4 regions of the Austwickia chelonae genome follow, and region 4 is predicted to be linked to each of the others. Evidence: riboswitches for the same ligand, from Rfam matches in the RefSeq annotation. Region 4 holds a riboswitch; each other region holds the start of a gene.
The links. Region 4 has a riboswitch for cobalamin ahead of DX923_RS12925 (hypothetical protein). Riboswitches for the same ligand answer to the same signal wherever they lie in the genome.
Positions count from the first base shown of each region.

Region 1: another riboswitch for cobalamin. It lies ahead of DX923_RS10925 (FecCD family ABC transporter permease); the one in region 4 lies ahead of DX923_RS12925 (hypothetical protein).
Region 2: another riboswitch for cobalamin. It lies ahead of DX923_RS12395 (ribonucleoside-diphosphate reductase subunit alpha); the one in region 4 lies ahead of DX923_RS12925 (hypothetical protein).
Region 3: another riboswitch for cobalamin. It lies ahead of DX923_RS15465 (ABC transporter substrate-binding protein); the one in region 4 lies ahead of DX923_RS12925 (hypothetical protein).

Region 1 is NZ_CP031447.1:2,484,050-2,489,533, forward strand. It holds gene cobN (cobaltochelatase subunit CobN) at 1-1,215, shown strand, start outside; gene DX923_RS10920 (DUF4282 domain-containing protein) at 1,300-1,938, opposite strand; cobalamin riboswitch at 2,181-2,350, shown strand; gene DX923_RS10925 (FecCD family ABC transporter permease) at 2,429-3,454, shown strand; gene DX923_RS10930 (ABC transporter ATP-binding protein) at 3,451-4,287, shown strand; gene DX923_RS10935 (ABC transporter substrate-binding protein) at 4,284-5,282, shown strand; gene DX923_RS10940 (FMN-binding protein) at 5,309-5,484, shown strand, end outside.
Region 2 is NZ_CP031447.1:2,804,012-2,809,495, reverse strand. It holds gene DX923_RS12405 (cation diffusion facilitator family transporter) at 1-595, opposite strand, end outside; gene DX923_RS12400 (ArsR/SmtB family transcription factor) at 592-1,014, opposite strand; cobalamin riboswitch at 1,252-1,463, shown strand; gene DX923_RS12395 (ribonucleoside-diphosphate reductase subunit alpha) at 1,576-4,119, shown strand; gene DX923_RS12390 (ribonucleotide-diphosphate reductase subunit beta) at 4,101-5,195, shown strand; gene DX923_RS12385 (cytochrome c biogenesis CcdA family protein) at 5,279-5,484, opposite strand, start outside.
Region 3 is NZ_CP031447.1:3,523,235-3,528,718, forward strand. It holds gene DX923_RS15455 (ABC transporter ATP-binding protein) at 1-673, opposite strand, end outside; gene DX923_RS15460 (FecCD family ABC transporter permease) at 670-1,698, opposite strand; gene DX923_RS15465 (ABC transporter substrate-binding protein) at 1,695-2,747, opposite strand; cobalamin riboswitch at 2,807-2,990, opposite strand; gene DX923_RS15470 (ornithine cyclodeaminase family protein) at 3,038-3,976, opposite strand; gene DX923_RS15475 (MFS transporter) at 3,973-5,307, opposite strand; gene DX923_RS15480 (SDR family NAD(P)-dependent oxidoreductase) at 5,412-5,484, opposite strand, start outside.
Region 4 is NZ_CP031447.1:2,921,854-2,927,337, reverse strand. It holds gene DX923_RS12930 (MDR family MFS transporter) at 1-1,762, shown strand, start outside; gene DX923_RS12925 (hypothetical protein) at 1,714-2,226, opposite strand; cobalamin riboswitch at 2,310-2,429, opposite strand; gene rocD (ornithine--oxo-acid transaminase) at 2,790-4,040, shown strand; gene cobF (precorrin-6A synthase (deacetylating)) at 4,141-4,923, shown strand; gene DX923_RS12910 (alpha/beta hydrolase) at 4,927-5,484, opposite strand, start outside.

The DNA of each region.
Region 1 (5,484 bases), 440 kb from region 4:
GTGCTGCCTACGGGGCGTAACTTCTACACGGTGGATCCGAAGGCGATCCCGTCCCGGTTGGCGTGGGACACCGGTCAGGCCTTGGCTGACGACCTGTGTGCCCGGCATGTCCGGGAGACGGGTGCTCATCCGCGGTCGGTGGGTCTGTCGGTGTGGGGGACGTCGGCGATGCGGACCTCGGGTGACGATGTCGCCGAGGTGTTGGCCCTGTTGGGGGTACGCCCGGTGTGGGACGAGGCGTCACGGCGGGTCATCGGGGTGGAGCCGATCCCGTTGGCCGAGTTGGGTCGGCCCCGGATCGACGTGACCGTGCGGATCTCCGGTTTCTTCCGGGATGCTTTCCCCCATGTCATCGCATTGTTGGACGACGCGGTGCAATTGGTCGCCGGGTTGGAGGAGTCCGAGCAGGACAACTATGTGCGCGCCCATGTGGAGGCCGATCTGGCTGCGGAGGGTTCGCACGGCGATCGGCGGCGGGCCACGACGCGGGTCTTCGGCAGCAAACCGGGCACCTACGGTGCGGGGATCCTGCAGTTGGTCGAGTCGGGGAGTTGGCGTGGTGACGCCGATATCGCCGAGGTGTATGCCACGTGGGGCGGGTACGCCTACGGACGTGATCTGGACGGGGCGCCGGCGCGGGGTGACATGGAGACCGCGTATCGGCGGATCCAGGTCGCGGCGAAGAATGTGGACACCCGGGAGCATGACATCGCCGATTCGGACGACTACTTCCAGTACCACGGGGGCATGATCGCCACGGTGCGTTCGCTGACCGGGGAGAGCCCTCGCGCCTATGTCGGAGATTCCACAGCGCCGGAGGCGATTCGTACCCGTTCGTTGGCGGAGGAGACCGCGCGGGTGTTCCGGTCCCGGGTGGTGAATCCGCGGTGGTTGGCGGCGATGCGTCGCCACGGGTACAAGGGTGCTTTCGAGATGGCGGCCACGGTCGACTACCTGTTCGGTTTCGATGCGACCGCCGGGGTCGTGCAGGACTGGATGTACGAGTCCTTGGCGCAGGAGTACGTCCTGGACGAGACCAATCAGGAATTCCTGCGGGAGGCGAATCCGTGGGCATTGCATTCCATGGTGGAACGTCTGCACGAGGCGGCGGACCGTGGGCTGTGGGAGAAACCCGACCCGGAGGTCATGGACCAGCTGCGTGAGATCTACCTGGACGTGGAGGGCGAGATCGAGGACGGGCCCACCGGCCGGTGACCATCTGGCGGGTGTCTCCGGGGGGTGGATCCCGGAGACACCCGCCGGGGGTGGTCGTCACGTCGTGACCCGTCGCGGTGCGGGTCAGCGTCGGCTCAGTTCCTCACGTAGACGAGAGGTCTCCTCGGCGGTACGGCACATGGCGATGTACACCTCCAAGGTCATGCGGGCCATCGCGAGCTGAATCAGCCCGATGAAGGGGGCGACGAGCAGGATCACGATGCCCAAGCCGGCCTGTTTGTTGGCCATCAGGACGAAGGAGGAGAGCAGGGCGAGCAAGGTGAAGACGAGGACCAGGCTCATGAGCAGGATGTAGACGATCCGTACGATGTGCGGGGTCGCGAAATGCTGGAAGGACAGGTCGAACAGGGAACCCAGGAGACCTTTCTTGGTGTGCTGTTGCGGCATCTGCCCGGGATACATGGGGTTGGGTCCGGGGCCTTGCCCGTACTGCTGCTGGTGGGGGTATCCGCCGGTCTGCGGGTAGCCGGCGTTGTGCTGCTGGTAGCCGGTCCAGGCTTGGGGCTGGCCTTGGACGTGGCCTGCGTTCTGGGTGTTCCCGGGGTGTGCCCCTGGGGTGGCGGAGGCTCCGGCGGTCTGCTGTTGGGCGTACGGGGGCATCAGGGGCGTCCCTGGTGTCTGCTGATGCCCCGGCAGCGGCGGCGGAGCATAGCTGCCACCCTGCGCCTGTTCGTTCGACCCCTGTGGTGGCTGATGAGACATCAGGTTGTTTCCTTCTTCGTCGGTTCTTCCCCGAGGCGGGAAGGCACCGTTCACTTTAAGGCGGGAGTGGTCGTCGTGGTGGGCTTCGTCCGAACCCGCTGACATCGGTAGCGGCGCAGGTCATCGTCGAATCGGCGAACACCGAAGCGGCTGTTCCGATTCCGATGTCACAGCTCGTTCGCCACCGGTAGGCGCATACCTGCGCCGGGACACCAGGAAGAAGGACCTCTGTCCCACCTGTGGCGGCACAGGATGGCTATGGTCGAGCCGTTGATGAGGGAACCCGGTGAAAGGCCGGGACTGACACGCAGCGGTATGGCGGACAGGCGGACAAGACCACTGGCTTCGGCTGGGAAGGGTCCGACCCTGGATGAGGCCGAGTCCGAATACCTGTCAACGCTTTTCTGTCAATGTGCGTGCCGCGTGCCTCGGCCCACCGACGAACGGATCGCCAGTGCTCCGCCGCCTGCGCTCTCCGGAGCGTGCCCCTGTGTCCTGCCCTCGCCGACATCTTCACCGCCGGATGGCTCTCCTGACCATCGCTCTCGTGGTGACCCCGATCGTCTGTATGCACTTCGGGGCGGCGAAGGTCTCCGTCGCCCAGATCGCCCAGGTCATGTTGTCCCACCTACCCAGCTCTGGGATGTCCCCGCCCTCACCGATCGCTGACGCCCTGATCTGGGACAACCGGGCCCCACGGGTCCTGGCCGGGCTCGGGATCGGAGCGATCCTGGCCGTCGGGGGAACCGCGCTCCAGGCGATGACCCGCAACCCCCTGGCCGAGCCCTATGTCCTCGGTGTCAGCTCCGGGGCCTCCACCGGGGCCGCCGCCTCCGTGGTTCTCCTGGGCGTCGCCCACGGTGCGGGGCTGTCCGCGATGGCTTTCCTCGGCGCCGGGCTGGCGACCGTCCTCGTCCTCGCGGTCGGTGGCGGACGGAGCCAAGGCGTCCTCCATCTGGTCCTGGCAGGTCTCGCCTGCGGGTTCATCTTCCAGTCGGTGACCAATCTGATCGTCTTCTCCAGCGCCGACCCCGAGACAGCCCGCAGCGTCATGTTCTGGATGCTCGGATCGCTGTCGCACAGCACCTGGGACTCGGCCTGGGCCGCCACCCTCGTCGCCGTGGCACTGACCGTGCTCTTCTGGGTCACCGCCCCTCTGCTCGACGCCGTCTCCAGCGGCGACACCACCGCGTTGACCGTCGGCCTCGACCCGGTACGGATGCGCGTCGTCGTCACCCTCGTCGTCTCGTTCGCCGTCGCCGTCGCCGTGGCCGCCGCAGGCGGTATCGGTTTCGTCGGGCTGGTCGTCCCCCACCTGTGTCGGCATTTCCTGGCCCGTAACCACCGGGTGCTCGTGGTCGGAGCCGCGATGTCCGGAGGCATCTTCCTCGTCATCGCCGACACCTTCGCCCGAGTGGTCTTCGCCCCGTCGGAGATCCCCATCGGCGTCGTCACCGGCCTCGTCGGCGCTCCCATTCTGCTTGTCATGATCCGCGCCATGAAGACTCACCGATGAACAGCGCACCCGACGCCCTCTCCACCCACGAGGTCACCGTCCGTCGCGGCGGCCGGATCGTCGTCGACGGTGTCGGATTCACGGCCCGCGCCGGGAGCACGGTCGGCATCATCGGGCCCAACGGGGCCGGTAAGTCTTCTCTCCTGCTGGCTCTCCACCGGGCGCTCTCCCACGAATCGGGCACCATCGAGCTCGGGGCGACCGAGATCGGTGCGTTCTCCCGTCGGCAGATCGCCCAACAGATGGCCGTCGTCGCCCAGGAGAACGAAGCTGCGCTGCCGCTCACCGTGCGTGACAGCGTCAACCTCGGGCGTCTCCCCCACCGGCCGCTCCTGCGTTACGGCGACACCCAGGACCAGGAACGGATCAGCAAGGCCCTGGAACGGGTCGGGCTGGAGCCGCTCGCCGACCGGCTCGTCACCGAGCTGTCCGGCGGCGAGCGCCAACGCGTGCTGATAGCCCGAGCCATCGTCCAGAACGCGCCCTTCCTGTTGCTCGACGAGCCGACGAATCATCTGGACCTGCACCACCAGTTCCAACTCTTCGAGCTCGTGCGCACTCTCGACGCGACCACCGTGGTCGTCCTGCACGACCTGAACCTCGCCGGGCGGGTCTGTGACGAGCTGGTCCTGCTCGACAGGGGTCGGCCGGTGGTCTACGGGCCGCCCCGGGAGGTGCTGACCCCTCAGGTGGTCTCTGCCGTCTATCACGTGGATGTGGAGTGCATCGAGCACGGCGGTCAGCCGCACCTCCTGTTCTCGCCGAGCCACCACCACCGTAGCGAACCGCCATGTCAACGCACCGAATCGGTGCACTCGGGAGGAAAACCATGAGAAGCAGGACACGCAGTTCCCTGGTTGCCGTGACCGTGCTCGGCTGCCTGCTGACCACGGCGTGCAGCTCGTCGATCCCGTCGGTCCCGCCCTCCGACGGGGCGGGTGCCTCGTCCGGGGCCTATCCGAAGACGGTGAAGAGCTGCGACGAGCAACTCACCTTCACGAAGAGCCCGGAGAAGGTCCTGATCATGGATGACACGGATCTGTCGATCCTGGCCGAGATGGATCTGCTCGACAAGGTCGTCGGCCGCTCGGGCAAGCTCCGCACCGCCCCTTATGACGAGAGCACGCTGACCAGGATCAAGAAGATCCCGGAGATCGCCAGCTCGGTGCTGGACAGTGGCGGCACCCAGGTGGCCACGGAGACGGTCATCGCCAGCGGCGCCGACCTCGTCATCGGCTTCGACGCCGGCATCGACCGGGATGCCCTGCGCAAAGCTGGGATTCCGGTGTACGCGCCGGTGAGTTTCTGCCCCGACCTCAACCCGGAGAAGGCGGCTTTCGAGCTCGTCAACAACGAGATCACGAAAGTCGCCGACATCTTCGGGGTTCCGGAGAAGGGACGCGAGCTGACCGAGCGGATGAACAGCCGGATCGGCGGACTCACCAAGGAGGTCCGTACCCGTGGAAGCGTCGCCGTCCTGTACGTGATGCCCGGGAGCAGATCCTTCTACGCCTACGGCAGGTCGAGCATGGTGCAGCCGATCGTGGAGGTCAACGGTTTCACCAATGTCTACGGGCAGGATCCGCAGCGCGTCTTCGACGGGTCGATGGAAGACCTTCTCGCGAAGAATCCCGACCATCTCATCCTGTTGTACGGCGAGGGCAAGAGCGAGGAGGCCGAGCCGACGCTGATGAGTTTCCAGGGCGCGGAGAAGCTGTCGGCGGTGGTGAACAAGAAGGTCATCACGATGGCGTATTCACTGACCGATCCGCCGACACCGAATTCTGTCAAAGGGGCCACCGTCCTCGACGAGCTCGCCCGGCGTTGACCGTCCGGAGCAGAAAGGAGCCTTCGATGAACCCGACCCGTGCGATGTCGGTCTCCTTCGCCGTAGGTGCTGGGGTGGTCGTCGTCCTGTGCGCCGGGTGCGCCCAGCCACCCGACTCTCGTGGAGGTGCGCCGAGCACGTCGACCACGGTTGCCCCGTCGACCGCGTCCGCGGTGCCCTGCCAGCCGAATCCGTCCTACCG
Region 2 (5,484 bases), 120 kb from region 4:
CAATGGCCAGTGCCACGCCGGTGTCCCACCAGGGTGACCCGGTGAAATGGACGAGGGCAGCGGCCACGATGACGCCCACTGAACCGAGCGTGTCGGCCAGGACCTCGAGGTAGGCGCCTTTGACATTGAGGCTCTCTCCAGCTCCGCTGTGCAGCAGAGCCAAGCCGATCACGTTGACCACCAGCCCTAGCGTCCCGACGGCCAGCATGGTGGTCGAGGCCGGTTCGTGGTGCGCGCCCAGGCGGGCGATGGCTTCGACGGCGATGTAGGCCGATACCCCGAGCATGATCATGACGGCCAGGCCGGAGGCGAAGACCTCGGCCCGGTAGGAGCCGAAGGTCCGTCGCCCGGTGGTGTCAGGGCGGGTGGCGATGCGGGAGGCGACGAGTGCTGCTCCCAGAGTGACCACATCCGCCGCCATATGTCCGGCGTCGCTGATCAGCGCAAGGGATCCTGCGGCGAGGCCGGCGACCAGTTCGACGACGAAGAAGGCGGCGATCAGGGCGAAGGAGACCGCCAGGCGCCATTGGTGGCGCCCAGTGGCTGAAACGCTGACGGCGTGTCCGTGCCCATGTCCGTGCCCATGGCCGCTCATCGCGCGTCCCTCAGCTGCTCGCTGCGGCCCGTGCTGCTCTCGGAGGAATGTTCGTGCAGGGTGTGTTCGCGGGTGACATCGAGCAGCATCCGGACGTGGGCGTCGAACAGCCGGTAGAAGACATTGCGACCTTCGCGACGGCCGGCGACGACACCGGAGGCGCGGAGCAGCCGGAGTGCTTGGGAGACAGTGGTTTCGGTTGTTCCGGTGGCTGCGGCCAGGTCGCAGACACACAGCTCGCCGCCTTCGAGCAAGGCGTACAGGATCCGGGTCCGCGTGGCATCGCCGAGCAATTTGAACAGGGCGCTGACCCGGGTGATCTCCTCCTCTGCAGGGATCTGTCTCGCGACGAGACGGACCTTGTCCGGATTGGCCGAACCGGTCGCGCAGCCATCGAGCCCCCGAACGGTCTCCGACATGCCTACCTCCAATGAACGCTACATCTGAATATCTGAACAGATGATAGGTGATGCTGAGGGGCGAGGGAAGGGCCTACTTATGGAACCTGTTGGCCTGCTGTCTTTTTCGCCGGATTCATCCGAGACGTTCTTGAGCTGGTCGTTGAGTTCGCGGGGGATCTCTCGGTGGACTGCAGGAGTGCTGAGGCTTCGACACGCCAATATCTTCGGGTTTTTTTCTTCGGCACCACAACATGTAGGGTTTGTGTCGCTGGTGGTCCGCGCTCGTCGAGCGTGGGGAAAGAGGGAACCCGGTGTGAATCCGGGGCTGCCCCGCAGCGGTGAATGGGAACGACACCCGTCAAGAGCACTGGGCGACAGCCTGGGAAGCGACGGGCAGTAGGCGGAGACGGCGACCAGCCCGAACCACGCCCATGAGTCCGAAGACCTGCCTCCGGTGCGTACGGCGACAGCCCTACGCGTCCACGGCCTCGAGGGAGGGCCGGGCGACACCCCGCGCGGCCATGCCATTGCGCGCCCGTCGTCCCTACCCCGCGGCCTCGACCTGCGAGGAGACAGACGATGACGAGCACCACCGCCCCGCCTGCACCACCGTCGACCCAGCGCGAGGAACCCATCACGGGCCTGCCCGAGATCACCGTCACCGCAGGCGACGGCAGCACCTCGCCTCTCGACCGGCCGCGCATCCACCGGCTCCTCGACCAAGCGACCCACGGCATCTCCGATGTCACCGCTGAACCCGTCCTGCGCGAACTGCGCCGCACCGTCTACGACGGCATCACCCAGGACGAACTGGCCACCGCGCTCATCCTCGCCGCTCGCACCCTCGTCGAACGTGAGCCCGGCTACTCCCAGGTCGCAGCCCGGCTCCTCCTCGACCGGATGCGCACCGAAGCCCTCAGCCACCTCGCCGGAACGCCTCGACAGCTCACCGCCGAGGAGATGAACGACGAATACGCCAGCTACTTCCCGATCTACCTCCGCAGGGCGGTCGATCTCGGCCGGGTCGACCCCGAACTGCTCACCTACGATCTCGACCGCATCGGCGCAGCCCTCGACGGCACCGCCGACCTCGACTTCGGGCTCCTCGGGCTCCAGACCGTCTACGACCGCTACGTCCTGCACGAACACGGAACCCGCTTCGAACTGCCCCAGGCCTTCTTCATGCGAGTCGCCATGGGACTCGCCCTGCGCGAGGACGACCGAGAGGCCCGAGCCATCGAGTTCTACCGGATGCTCTCCGGTTTCGACCTGATGACCTCCACGCCCACCCTGTTCAACGCCGGGACCACCCGCCCCCAGCTCTCCAGCTGCTTCCTCACCACCGTCGCCGACGACCTCGACGGCATCTTCTCCTCCTACCGGAACAACGCCCTCCTCGCGAAGTACTCCGGCGGACTGGGCAACGACTGGACCCCCGTCCGCGGCCTCGGCGCCCACATCCACGGCACCAACGGGCGCAGCCAAGGCATCGTCCCCTTCCTGAAGATCGCCAATGACACCACCGTCGCCGTCAACCAGGGCGGCAAACGCAAAGGCGCCGCCTGCGCCTACCTGGAGACCTGGCACATCGACATCGAGGAATTCCTCGACCTGCGGAAGAACACCGGCGACGACCGCCGCCGCACCCACGACATGAACACCGCCCACTGGATCCCCGACGAATTCATGCGCCGAGTGGAATCCAACGGCTCCTGGACCCTGTTCTCCCCCGACGAGACCCCCGACCTGCACGACCTGTACGGCGAAGAATTCAGCCGCCGGTACGCCGAATACGAGGCCGCCGCCGACCGCGGCGAACTCCGGCTGCACCGCAGACTCCCCGCCAAGGACCTGTGGCGGCGCATGCTCACCATGCTCTTCGAGACCGGCCACCCCTGGATCACCTTCAAAGACCCCTGCAATGTGCGCTCCCCCCAAGGACACACCGGGGTGGTGCACTCCTCCAACCTGTGCACCGAGATCACCCTCAACACCACCGCCGACGAAGTCGCCGTCTGCAATCTCGCCTCGGTCAACCTCGCCCGGCACATCACCCCCACCGGACTGGACGTCGACAAACTCCGGCGCACCGTCCGCACCGCAGTACGCATGCTCGACAATGTCATCGACATCAACCACTACACGATCCCCGAGACCCGCCGCTCCAACCTGCGGCACCGCCCGGTCGGCCTCGGGCTCATGGGACACCAGGACGCCCTGTTCACCCTCGGAATCCCCTACGCCAGCGACGAAGCCGTCGACTTCGCCGATTACTCCACCGAGACCCTCAGCTACTTCGCCATCGAAGCCAGCGCCGACCTCGCCGCCGAACGCGGCAGCTACCAGAGCTTCGACGGCTCCCTGTGGAGCCGCGGCATCCTGCCGATCGACTCCCTCCAACTTCTGGCCGCCACCCGACACGACGGCGAACTCGACATCGACACCAGCCACACCCTCGACTGGGACCGGCTGCGCACACACGTCCGCACCAACGGGATGCGCAACTCCAACGTGATGGCCATCGCCCCCACCGCCACCATCAGCAATATCTGCGGAGTCGCCCCCTCCATCGAACCCCAGTTCCAGAACCTCTTCGTCAAGGCCAACATGTCCGGCGACTTCACCGTCGTCAACGCCCACCTCGTCGGCGACCTGAAAGAACGCGGCCTCTGGGACGACCGGATGATCGCCGACCTCAAGTACCACGACGGCGCACTCGACCGGATCGACCGCATCCCCGACGACCTGCGACGCATCTACGCCACCGCCTTCGACATCCACCCCCGCTGGCTGATCGCAGCCGCCTCCCGACGCCAGAAATGGATCGACCAAGCCCAATCCCTGAACCTCTACGTCGCCGAACCCAGCGGACGAGCCCTCGACGAACTCTACCGCTCCGCCTGGAAATCCGGACTGAAAACCACCTACTACCTGCGCGCCCGCGCCGCCACCCAGGTCGAGAAGTCCACCCTCCGAGGCACCGACGGTCGCCTCAACGCCGTCTCCCCAGCGGCGCTCGCCGCCCCGGTGCCGGCTGCCGGGCCGGTCGAGATCCCGGCCGGACCCGCCGTCGCCCCGGCCGCCTGCTCACTCACCGACCCCGAATGCGAGGCCTGCCAGTGACCGCCACCCAGAACGCCCAGGACAGCGCGTCCTTCGACAGCCTGCACGTCCAGGACGTCGGCCGGGTCCACGTCGACGACAAGGCGATGATCAACGCACGTTCCGATGTCAACCAGCTCCTGCCCATGAAGTACGGGTGGGCCTGGGAGAAATACCTCGCCGGCTGCCACAACCACTGGATGCCCACCGAGGTCGCCATGCAGGCCGATATCGCCCAGTGGCGCTCGCCGGACGCCCTCACCGACGACGAACGCCTCATGCTCAAACGGAACCTCGGGTTCTTCGCCACGGCGGAATCACTCGTGGCGAACAACATCGTCCTGGCCGTCTACCGGCACATCACCAACCCCGAATGCCGTCAGTACCTGTTGCGTCAGGCCTTCGAGGAAGCCGTGCACACCCACACCTTCCAGTACATCTGCACCAGCCTCGGCCTCGACGAGGGCGAACTGTTCAACATGTACCGCGAGGTGCCCTCCATCACCGACAAGGATGCCTGGGCGTTGAAATACACCCAGAACCTGGAGTCGGACACCTTCGCCACCGGCACCGTCGAGGCGGACCAGGCCTTCCTGCGCGACCTCGTCGCCTTCTACGTCGTCTTCGAAGGGATGTGGTTCTACACCGGCTTCGCGCAGATCCTCTCGCTGGGTCGCCGAGGGAAGATGGTCGGTATCGCCGAGCAGTACCAGTACATCCTGCGTGACGAGTCGATCCACCTGAACTTCGGCATCGACTGCATCAACCAGATCAAACTGGAGAACCCGCACCTGTGGACCGTCGACTTCCAGGACGAGGTGCGCACCATGTTGCGGGAGGCCTGTGACCTGGAGATCGCCTACGCCCGCGACATCATGCCGCGCGGCATGCTCGGCATGACCGTCGCCCACGTCGAGCAGTACATGCACTTCATCACCGACCGCAGGTGCGGACAGCTGGGCCTGGCGCCCCTCTACGGCGAGGACGAGAACCCCTTCCCGTGGATGTCCGAATCCATGGACCTGGTCAAGGAGAAGAACTTCTTCGAGACCAGGGTCACCGAATACCAGACCGGCGGCTCCCTCTCCTGGGACTGAGCCCGGTCGGAAAGCGGCCCGCCCTCACCCCTACGCGTCGGGTGTGAGGGCGGGCTCGCGCGGTGTCCGGGGTCGCTGGTGTTCTACCGTTTCCGCGCCCAGACCACCAGGACCACCGCGGCGACGAGCACGATGGCGATGACGTCGTACGAGCTGCGGGCCAGCGCGGCGACCTGCTGCTGCAACCAGTCCTGAGTGCTCACCGGAACCAGCTCGGGCATCGTCAGTAGCCCGTCGGTGGCCCAGAAGAGCACCCCCAGGGCCACGATCAAGGCCCCGGTGAGCAGCG
Region 3 (5,484 bases), 600 kb from region 4:
CCGTCAGCACCTCCTGCGGAGGCCCACTCGCCACCGGCCGTCCACCAGCCAGGACCACCACCTCGTCGCAATACGACAGAGCCAGATTCAGGTCGTGCAGGGCCACGATCACCGCCAGACCAGAACAACGCACCGCAGCAAGGATCTCCAGCTGCCGACTCACGTCCAGGTGGTTCGTGGGTTCGTCCAACAGCAAAGTCGACCCGCCCTGGGCGAAAGCTCGAGCCAGATGTACCCGCTGCCGCTCTCCACCGGACAGACTGTGCCAACGTCGGTTGAGGAGATGCCCCACCCCGGTTCGCTCGGCTGCTGCGTGCACCAACCGTCGGTCCTCGGCTGAAATACCGGACCACCTGCTGCGATGCGGAATACGACCGAGGTCGATCACTTCCTCGACACTGAGATCCTCTACCGTCTCCGCCTGCTGCTCGACAACAGCCAACCTGCGCGCCGCCTCCCTACGAGGGAGCACCTTCAGGTCGACCTCGTCGAGAGTCACCACCCCTGACTCCGGCTTGAGGACCCCGGCAAGCATGCGCATCAACGTCGTCTTACCTGCCCCGTTCGGGCCGAGCAAGCCGACCGTGCGCCCAGGAACCGCCCCTACCGTCACCTCACCGACGATGAGATGACCTTCGACGCTCCAAGACAGCTCGTGTCCGGTCAGACTCATGAGGCCCTCCGACGGCGTACGAGGATGAAGGCGAAAACAGGAACACCGACAAGTGCCGTCATCACACCGACCGGGACCTCCAAGGGCGCAAAAGCTGTCCGTGCAATGGTGTCCGCCCAGACCAAGAAGATCGCCCCGACCAAGGCCGCCGTCGGCATCAGAACTCGATGCCGAGAACCGACCATGGCGCGCGCGATGTGCGGAAGCACCAGACCGACGAAACCGATCGCGCCGGAGCTGGAGACGATCACCGCGGTCATCGACGCCGTGACGAGCAGAAGCAGCCCACGAATCCGGACGACCGAGACTCCCAACGAGGCAGCGGCTCGTTCGCCGAAAGCGAAGGCGTCCAAGGACGAGGCGCAGAACAAGCAGAGCAGAAGGCCGAGCGCGAGCGCCGCAGCGGCCAGGGCGACGTCCTCCCAACTAGAGGTGGCCAGCGAGCCCATCAACCAGAAAAGCACACCACGAGTTGTCGTGGCGTCGGCACCGATCATGACGATGAACGAGGTCAGCGCGGAGAAACCCTGGGTGACGGCGATTCCGGCCAAGACGACGGTGGCGGTGGTTCCGCCGGCGAGTCGAGCGAGCAGGAGCATCGCGCCGAAAGCGGTCACCGCGCCGAGCAAGGCTCCGCCAGAGAGGCCGAGGGTGCTGCCGACACCCAGGACCAGGACACAGACCGCGCCGGTGGAGGCTCCCGAGGAAACTCCCAAGAGGTAGGGGTCCGCGAGCGGATTTCGCAGGAGCGATTGCAGGACGACACCGCAGATCGACAGGCCTGCCCCGCAGAATGCCGCGAGAAGAACCCGGGGGAGTCGCAGGTCGGCGACCATGGCGATCTCGAGTGCGGATGCGCCGGAAGTCGTGGCTCCCAGTCTTTCAAGAAGGATGTTCCAGGCAGTCGTGACCGAGATCGGGGCTGGCCCGAAAGTCACCGTCACGACGACGGAGAGGATGAGTGCGGCGATTCCGGCCGCCCAGAGAGCGGCAAGGCCCAAGGGTCGGGGAGCCTCGATTTTCACGATCTGAGGCCGAGTTTTTCGATACCTGCGGCGAGTTTCTCCATCGAGTCCACAGTGCGGATCGAAGGGTTGAGTTCGGATCCGGCCAACCGGATGTACTGCTTGTTCTTGACTGCTCTCATCTGTGAGGTGACGGGGTGTTTCTCGAGGAAGTCGATCTTCTCGTCACCGGAGTCGGCCGACTTGCGCCGACGGGCTAGATCGGCGATCACAATGACGTCCGGGTCCTTGGTCGCGAAGTCCTCCCAGCCGACCTGGGGCCATTCCTGCTGGGATCCGGCGTAGACATTGGTCATTCCCACGGCCTCGGCAGCTATCTGTGGCGAGCCGAGGCCCCCTGCCACATAAGGAGACTCCGAGCTCGCGAACCAGAAGGCAGCTGTCACCGGATGTTTCTTCCCCTGCCCGGAGACCGCTTCGACTCGTTTTTTCAAGGACGCGACCATCTCCTCCCCGGCTTCACGTCGACCGGTCAAGGATGCAAGTTCGGCGACCTCCTGGTAGATGGCGTCAAGGCTGAGCTTCGCGGTGCGCTCCCCGTCACCCTTGCCACCGGGGCTCTTCGCACACTCGGCAGGCGCCATGTACACCGGAACGCCCAACCGGGTAAAAGCCTCGGGTTTCGTCGATCCTTCTCCAGGCAGGTCAGCGAAATAGGTCGCGGCGACGAAGTCCGGCTTCGCGCCCAGGACGGTCTCCATCGACGGGTTGTTGTCGGCCAACCGGGGAATGCGGGAGTTCTGTTCGGTGAAGCGCGGTAATACCGGGTCGAACCAGGTCGAGGTGCCGACCATTCGATCGCCGAGGCCCAGGGAGAGCAGGGTCTCGGTGCTCGACTGATTCATCGCGACGATCCGCTGCGGCGCTTTGGTCACGGAGATCTCACCGCCACAGTTGGCCACCTTGGCGGGATAGCCCTTCGCCGGGCTGTCGCTTCCGTCGGTCTTCGAGGCACCTGGGGTGGATCCGGACGGACCGCATCCGGCGATCGTGACGGTCAGGAATGCTGCTGCGGCGATGGCGGACAGTGCAACGCGGGAGGAGGCCAAGGGTATGAGGTTCCTTCGGCTCAACGACCTGGAACGCGAGGCCGGGACGGGCCGACAGCGGCGTGCTGCAGGCGTCGACAGGTCTTCGGGCTCGAGGTCGTCCACGTCAGGTACCTTCCCAGGCGGTTCGCCCAGTGGCATCTGGCCTGCCGTGTCACTCACACCGCTGCGCGTCAGCTCCGGATTCTCACCGGATTCCCTGCCCTCGACGGGGGAGAGGGCGTCGACGGGGCGAGGCTAACAGGATCGGCTGTGGGCAACCTACCGGTCGCAGGTGCCCACAGCGCAGGTCATTCGCCTTCGGACACCGCTCCCTCGGCCACCACGAGATCCTGCCAGGACATTCCTACCGTCTTGACGACATTCGGACGGTCGGTGGCACGCTCGACCTGTCCGAGGACTACATCTCGCAGAACGTACAGATCCTTCTCCGTGAGAGACCCTTCCTCGATCGCCATGATCACGTCACCGGCTTCCCGCAGCGCCGTGGCCACGTCCTCGACGACGACCTGGGCACGACCGAGGAGTGCCGCGTCGAGTTCACGGCGGTCCGGCTCGTGTGAGCCGATCGCCACGACGCAGGCGCCGTCTGCCACCCATTCCCCCTTGATGACCGGTTCTGCGGACGAGGTCGCGCAGACGATGATCCCGGCCTGTCGTACCGCGGCCTCGACCTCCTCCGGAGAGGTCACCGCGTCACAGTCCAGGCCCAGTTCACGAACTTGCCCTGCGCAGTTCTCGGCCCGGTCCTGCTCGACGTCCGCCACGCTGACATGGCCGATCCTGCGGATCGCGGACATCGCTTCGGCGTGCCCTCGAGCCTGGGGGCCGCCGCCGATCAGGACCAGCTCGTCCACCTCGTCCGGGGCGAGCGTCTCCGCAGCGAGCGCCGAGGTGGCCGGGGTACGCAGTGCCGTCAGTGCCGTGCCGTCGAGCAGGACGCTCGGCGTCAGGGTTTCGGCGTCCATGAGGACGTACCAGGCCTGGATGCGAGGAAGCCCCCTGCCCGGGTTGGCCGGGGCGACCGACAGGACTTTCACACCGGCGGAGGTCGCTGTCGACGACGGCATGAGCAGGAGCTGCCCGGCTCCTGCTTCAGGGCTGCTACGCGGCGGGTCCAGTGCCGGGTCGAGGCCACCCTCCAGCGCTGCACGGAGCAGCCTGCGGGCGCGGTCGGCGCTTACCCTTCGCAGCACCTCGTCGGCATCGATCCAGGTCGGTGTACTCATGTTTTTCCTTCTACAGTCGACATCTCTTCATCGGTGGAACGTCCTTCGACCACGGCGAGTCGGGGTGCGAAGGAGACGGCGATCGCCGAGATCACGCCGAGGACGACGATGTACGCCGCGATCGGCCACCAGCTGCCCGAGGCTTTGAACAGCCATTCGGCGAGGAGCGGTGCGGTGCCGGAGAAGATCGCGGCTCCGATCTGGTACCCGAGAGTGATGCCGGTGTAACGCACTTTCGCGCTGAAGGTCTCGGACATCAGCGTGCCCAGGGTCGCGGTGACCGGTGCCCAGGCGATCCCGAGCATCAGCGCTGACGCCAGGTAGAAGGCCGGCATCGATTTCGTGTTGACCAGTAGGAAGTACGGGAAGGCCATCGCGGTCAGCAAGCCCACTCCGACGAGGTAGGTGCGGGTCCGTCCGACGCGGTCGGACAGCGCTCCGAAGGCGGGGATGCAGAAGCAGCTGACGAGGGCTCCGAGCAGGACCGCGTTGAGGGCGTCTTGTTTTCCGTAGCCGATCTTCATCGCGTACGACCCGATGAAGGTCACCACGATGTAGAAGGGTGCGGTTTCCACGGCTTTCGCGCCGACGGCGACCAGCACGGAACGCCAGTGTTCGCGCAGGGTGGTGACCAGGGGGAGTTTCTCGACGGTGCCGCCGTCCTGGACCTTCCGGAAGGCGGGAGTCTCACCGAGACCGTCACGGATCCACAGGCCGATGACGACCAGGGCGATACTGAACACGAAGGGGATTCGCCAGCCCCAGGTCTCGAAGGCCTCGCCGGGCAGCATGGTGGCCAGGAGGATGGCAGCGTTGCCCATCAGGAGGCCTAGAGTCACGCCCATCTGGGGGATCGCGCCGAAGAGTCCTTTGCGGTGGTCCGGGGCGTATTCGTAGGCGAGGAGCAGTGCACCGCCCCATTCGCCTCCGATGGCGAGCCCTTGGATGATGCGGAAGAGGTACAACAGGATCGGAGCGGCTATTCCGATGGTGGCATAGGTGGGGAGCAGACCGATCGCTACTGTGCCGAGACCCATGATGGACAGGGTTATGACCAGGGTTTTCTTGCGTCCGACGCGATCTCCGATGTGGGCGAAGACGATGCCACCGAAGGGGCGGACGACGAAGGTCAGCAGGTTACCCAGCCAGGCGAGCATGAGCGCGATGAACGGGTCGTCGTTCGGGAAGAACTGCTTGCTGAAGATGATCGGGGCGACGCTGGCGTAGAGCAGGAAGTCGTACCACTCGATGGCGCTACCGGACAGGCTGCCGATCAGTACTCGGCGGTTGGTCGCCTTCTGGTCGATGGGCGGTGGTGGCGCCTGGGCCATGTGGGCTCCTCGCGACGGAAGCGGGATGTCGTTCCGGAGATCATGCCATCTCCCTGGGAATGATCTGTCATTTTTATAGGGGTATTTTTGTGGCTTTTTGTGGGTTAAGCACCTTCTGACCTGGCCAGGGAGTATTTGAGGATTCGGTCGACGAGCGCGGTCGGTAGCCGGTCAAGC
Region 4 (5,484 bases):
CCGCGCTCTCCAGGGCCTGGGCATGGGCACGTTGATGACCCTTTCCCAGACCGTCGTCGGCGACATGATCCCGCCACGTCAACGCGGCAAATACCAGGGCATCATGGGGTCGGTCTTCGGTCTGACCTCGGTAGCCGGGCCTCTGGCCGGTGGATTCATCACCGACCACTGGGGTTGGCGGTGGCTCTTCTTCGCCGCCTTGCCCTTCGGTGTCGTCGCCTTCGTCGTCCTGGCCGCCTCCCTCCATCTGCCCCACGAACGTCGGGACGCCCGCCTCGACTGGCCCGGTATCCTCACCCTCAGCCCCGCCCTGGTACTCCTGCTGACCGCCACCACTCTCGGCGGGACCACCTACCCGTGGGGGTCGACCCGGATCATCGGCATGTATGTCATCGGGACGCTGCTGCTCCTGCTCTTCATCGCCCTCGAACGCCGCAGCGACGAGCCGATCCTGCCGCTGCACCTCTTCGGCAACTCCTCCTTCGCCTTGTCGGTGCTGGCCTCCTTCGTGCTGTCGATGATCATGTTCGGTGCCATCATCTACATCCCGGTGTACGCCCAGGGCGTCCTCGGCGTCAGCGCCACCAACTCCGGGATGATCCTGATGCCGCTCATGGTGGCCCTGGTGCTGATGGGCATCGTCGGAGGGATGTTCATCACCCGCACCGGCCGGTACAAGGAACTGTCCGTCCTGGGCGTCCTCGTCGTCACGCTGGGATATCTGCTGCTGGCCCGCCTCGACCGCACCTCCGGCGAACTCGAACTGACCGCCGCGATGGCCGTCATCGGTATCGGCCTGGGCGCCTGCAACCCGGTGTACACCCTGGTCGTACAGAACAGCGTGATGCGCGCCGACCTGGGCGTCGCCACCGCCGGGGTGCAGTTCTTCCGCAATGTCGGCTCCACCGTGGGTGTCGCCGTCTTCGGCACCATCATGACGACCCGCCTCCCCGAAGCCATCGCCTCCCACCTGCCCACGCAGACCCCCAGACAAGGTCTCACCGGCGTCAACGCCGGATCCGTGCTAGACCCTTCGACCCTGCAGAAACTGCCACCGGCGATCGCCGAAGCCGTCCGCTGGGGCCTGTCGGACTCGCTGCACACCGTCTTCCTCACCGGCCTCCCCCTGGCCCTGCTCACCCTGCTGCTCACCCTGGGGATCACCCCCACCCCGCTGCGCGACACCGTGCACACCGACGAGGGGCAGGGACGCGAACTCCTCGACACCATGGGACGGTCCGCCGCAGGTGACCTGCTCGCCGTCCCCCTGGGGCACGGATCAGCGGCCTCCCGTACCAAGGAACGACTGCTCGGGCTGCAACTGAGGCTCCTCGCCGAACAGTCCGGCCGCGGCACCCACCCCCACCTGGTCCGCGCCGTGGAAGATCTCGGCGAAGGCAGCCTCGACCGCGGGATCGCCCTGCTCGACCGCACCTCGCTGATGCTCACCACCGAAGACCACGAGCTCGTAGTTCGATCCGAGAAATATGCCGCCGAGGTCGCCGCCGCCGGAGAACGCCCCGGTGGGGTGCTCTCCCCAGAGCTGCAACGCACCCTCGCCGCGGCGGCCGCCGAACTCGACGAGGACCACGTCCTGAGCACCGTGGAACCGCTGGTGACCGAACGCCACTCCGCCGTCGACCTCGACAGCCTGTCGGCGGTCAACAGTGCCCTGACCGCGGCATTCCTCGTCGACCTGACTCGACGCCCAGGTCAACGAGCGGACACCTCCGGGGGAATCGCCCCCGAAGACCAGGTGTAGTAGTCGTCCCCGGCGTAGCCCGACACCGACCAGCCTTCTTGGGTCAGCGCCGACGCGACGACCGCGCCACGGACATTCACGACGCCGTCCCCGGCCGCGCCGACGACTCGCGCCGCTGCCGCCGCCAACAGCCGACGGTTCCGCGGGCTGTCCAACAAAGCACGCTGGGTGACACAGAGCCGACCGTGCTCGTCTCGCACCAGGTCGAGAGCAGCGACCGGGTCGCCCAGGTCGTCCCGCACGATCACCAACTCGAAGGTCTCCTCCACGAGAGCCGCATCGATCCAGCCCTTCTGCTCACGGCGCCGGCTCTCCATCCGGTCGTGGCGAATCAAGTACTTCATCGTCCCGGCCTGCCACAGGGCGTTCTGCCCGCGATGGTGAGAGCACAACCGGACGACGGACGCCGGGCAGCCATGATCGGGAAAGGTGAGCGGGGGTGTACTGGCGATGGTTTCGGTCATCTCGCTAGCTCCTCGGTAGCGTCCCGAGGCGCAAGAAGGGACCGTGCGGCGATGCCGCCGTCACCCGCCCCCTGGCCTCGAGGGTCGATGTGGGCCGACCGTCAGGCGACCGGACTGAGCCTGCCAGGAAAGCACGGGCATCACCGTTGCGGGACAGCGCCGGATTCTCACCGGCTTCGCTGAACGATCGACAACCGCGGCAGTGCGGTCGCCGTCACAGTAACACCGGCGATCCGGGCACGTCCCGGCATCAACCGGCACCGACCTGCGTGTCACGCCCCGCAGCTGCCTTCCACGAGAAGTCTCTTCGTTCGGGCCAGGCAGCCCACCCAAGTGTTAGCGTGTGCCCGGGTCGTCACCGACGACCCGCCGACCCTCCAGCGAAGCCGGTGAGAACCCGGCGCTGTCCCGCAACGGTGATGCCCGTCCCCGACGGTCTCAGCCCGGTCGCCTGGAGCTGTCGGTACCCCATCGGTCCCCGAGGCAGGGACACCGGGAACGGTCGGCCATCCGGGCGACCACGGTGTGCTGTCTCGGACGTCACCCGTGACAGGAGCCCTGGAATGCTGGAGCAGCCCGCCACCCCGATCGCCCGCCGTGAACGGCAGCGCCCCCGCACCGCAACCCATCTGGCCGATACAGACCGTTGGATCGCCCCCAACTACTCACCCGTGCCGATCGTCTTGGCCAGCGGCGAGGGCGTCTGGGTCCAGGACATCGACGGGCACCGATACCTCGACGCCCTCGCCGGATACTCGGCGCTCAACTTCGGCCACCGCCACCCGGCCCTCCTGGCTGCCGCTCACGCCCAACTCGACGAACTCACCCTCACCAGCCGGGCTTTCCACTCGGTCGGCCTGGGCACCTTCTGTCGCGAACTGGCCGACCTGTGCGGCAAAGACATGGTGCTTCCGATGAACACCGGAGCCGAAGCAGTCGAGAGCGCCCTCAAAATGGCACGCCGTTGGGGCGTCGTCGCCAAAGGCGTACCCGTCGAACGCTCCACGATCATCGTGATGGACGGCAACTTCCACGGACGCACCACCACCATCGTCGGTTTCTCCACCGACCCCGACGCCCGCACTCACTTCGGGCCCTTCACCCCCGGCTTCCGCATCGTCCCCTACGGCGACCTCGACGCCCTGGCCGCCGCCATCGACAATGACACCGTCGCCGTCCTCCTGGAACCCATCCAGGGCGAAGGCGGCGTCGTCATCCCACCCGACGGCTTCCTCCGAGGAGTCCGCCGCCTGTGCACCGAACGACGCGCCCTGATGATCGCCGACGAGATCCAATCCGGACTCGGCCGCACCGGAACCCTCTTCGCCTGCGACCACGAAGACGTCGTTCCCGACGCCTACCTGCTCGGCAAAGCACTCGGCGGGGGGATCGTCCCGGTATCCGCCGTCGTCGCCGACACCGATGTCCTCGGCGTCTTCACCCCCGGATCCCACGGCTCGACCTTCGGGGGCAACCCCTTGGCCGCCGCCGTCGGCACAGCCGTCGTCGAACTCCTCCGCACCGGTGAATACCAACAACGCGCAAAAGAACTCGAACCGCTCCTCCGCGAAGGACTGCACCGACTCCTCGGCCGAGGACTCACTGCCGTGCGCCTCCGCGGACTCTGGGCAGGCATCGACATCGACCCCGGCCTCATGACCGGAAAACACGCCGCCTGGCAGATGGCCGAACACGGCGTCCTGGTCAAGGAGACCCACGGCTCGACCCTCAGGATCGCCCCACCGCTCACCATCACCGCCACCGAGATCTCCCAGATCGTCGACGCCCTCGACGCCGTCCTCGCCGCCGCCTGAACCCGCCCGACAAAGACACCTCTAGCATGAGCCTCGGACCACCACGGGACGAAGGGAACACGATGAGCCTCCGACACCATCGCACCAGAACGGGCACACCGTGAACCGGACGATGCTGCTGATCGGGATCGGCGCCGGCGACCCCGACTGGGTCACCCTCGAAGCCGTCCGCGCCATCCAGACCATCGACGTCCTCTTCGTCGTGCTCAAAGAAGCCGATCTCGACGAACCCGTCCGTATCCGGCGCGAACTCATCACCCGCCATCGCACCACCCCTCTCCAGGTCGTCGAACTGCGCGACCCGCCCCGGCCCTGGCGATCAGCCCCCGACTACGACGCCGCCGTCACCCGCTGGCGCGAACAACGCCTCGACCGGTGGGGGCAGGCCGTCTCGGAGGCGCTCGCCGACGGCCAGACCGGAGGCTTCCTCGTCTGGGGGGACCCCAGCCTGTATGAGAGCACCCTGGCCATCGTGGAGGAACTGGCCGGCCGGGCCCCGGCACACGAAACCCTCGACGTCCGGGTCGTCCCCGGGGTCAGCAGCGTGCTCGCCCTGGCGGCCCGGCACCGTATCCCGTTGAACCGGCAAGGGCGGGCAGTACAGGTCAGCCCGGCCAGGCTGTTGACCGACGGGATGCCAGAGGGCGTCGACGACGTCGTGGTGATGCTCGACGGCCGGCAGACCTTCTCCCGGATCGACCCGACGGGCATCGACATCTACTGGGGTGCCTATCTGGGCACTCCGGACGAGATGCTGATCGCCGGGGCACTGGAAGAGGTCGGCGACGAGATCGTGACGGCCCGGGCCGAGGCCGCCGCCCGCAAGGGATGGATGTTCGACACCTACCTGCTGCGCCGCCGCGTGGTCACCCCACGGTCCTAGACCTCAGGTCGCCCAGGACGGCCATCGGCTCGGCGGTTCCACCCCCGCGGCAGCCGAAGCCAGATCGTGCAACAAGGACGATCCACGGTCGTAGTAGGACTCATGCCCCATGTTGAGCCGGGTCCATACCCGGCCGCCGTCGGGGTAGGTGGCCAGATGCGGCATCGGCGCCAGCGCCTTCACCCCGGCCAGCTTCGACACCTCCGGGCCGAAGATGCCCAGCCTGGGGATGAAATCACCGGTGGCGACGGCGGCGTACACCTGCCCGGAAGGCACCTTCAAGGTCGACAGGTCATCGGTGAACAGCCCCGGGCAGCCGGTCACCAGGCAGGCGTCGAAGACATCCGTCTGCTGTAGTGCCAGGCCGAGCACCGATGCGCCATAACTGTGCCCGGAGGCCACCAGCCGGGTCTCCGGGCCGATCACGGCACGCAGCCCCTCCGCGCAGTCGACCAGGAGGGGTGCGGCCTCCCTGGCATAACGGTCGTCGATGGCCTCGCCGGGGACCAACCAGCGGATGCCGCTGTTCCCCAAGGCCTGGCGAGTCGCAATGTCATAGGG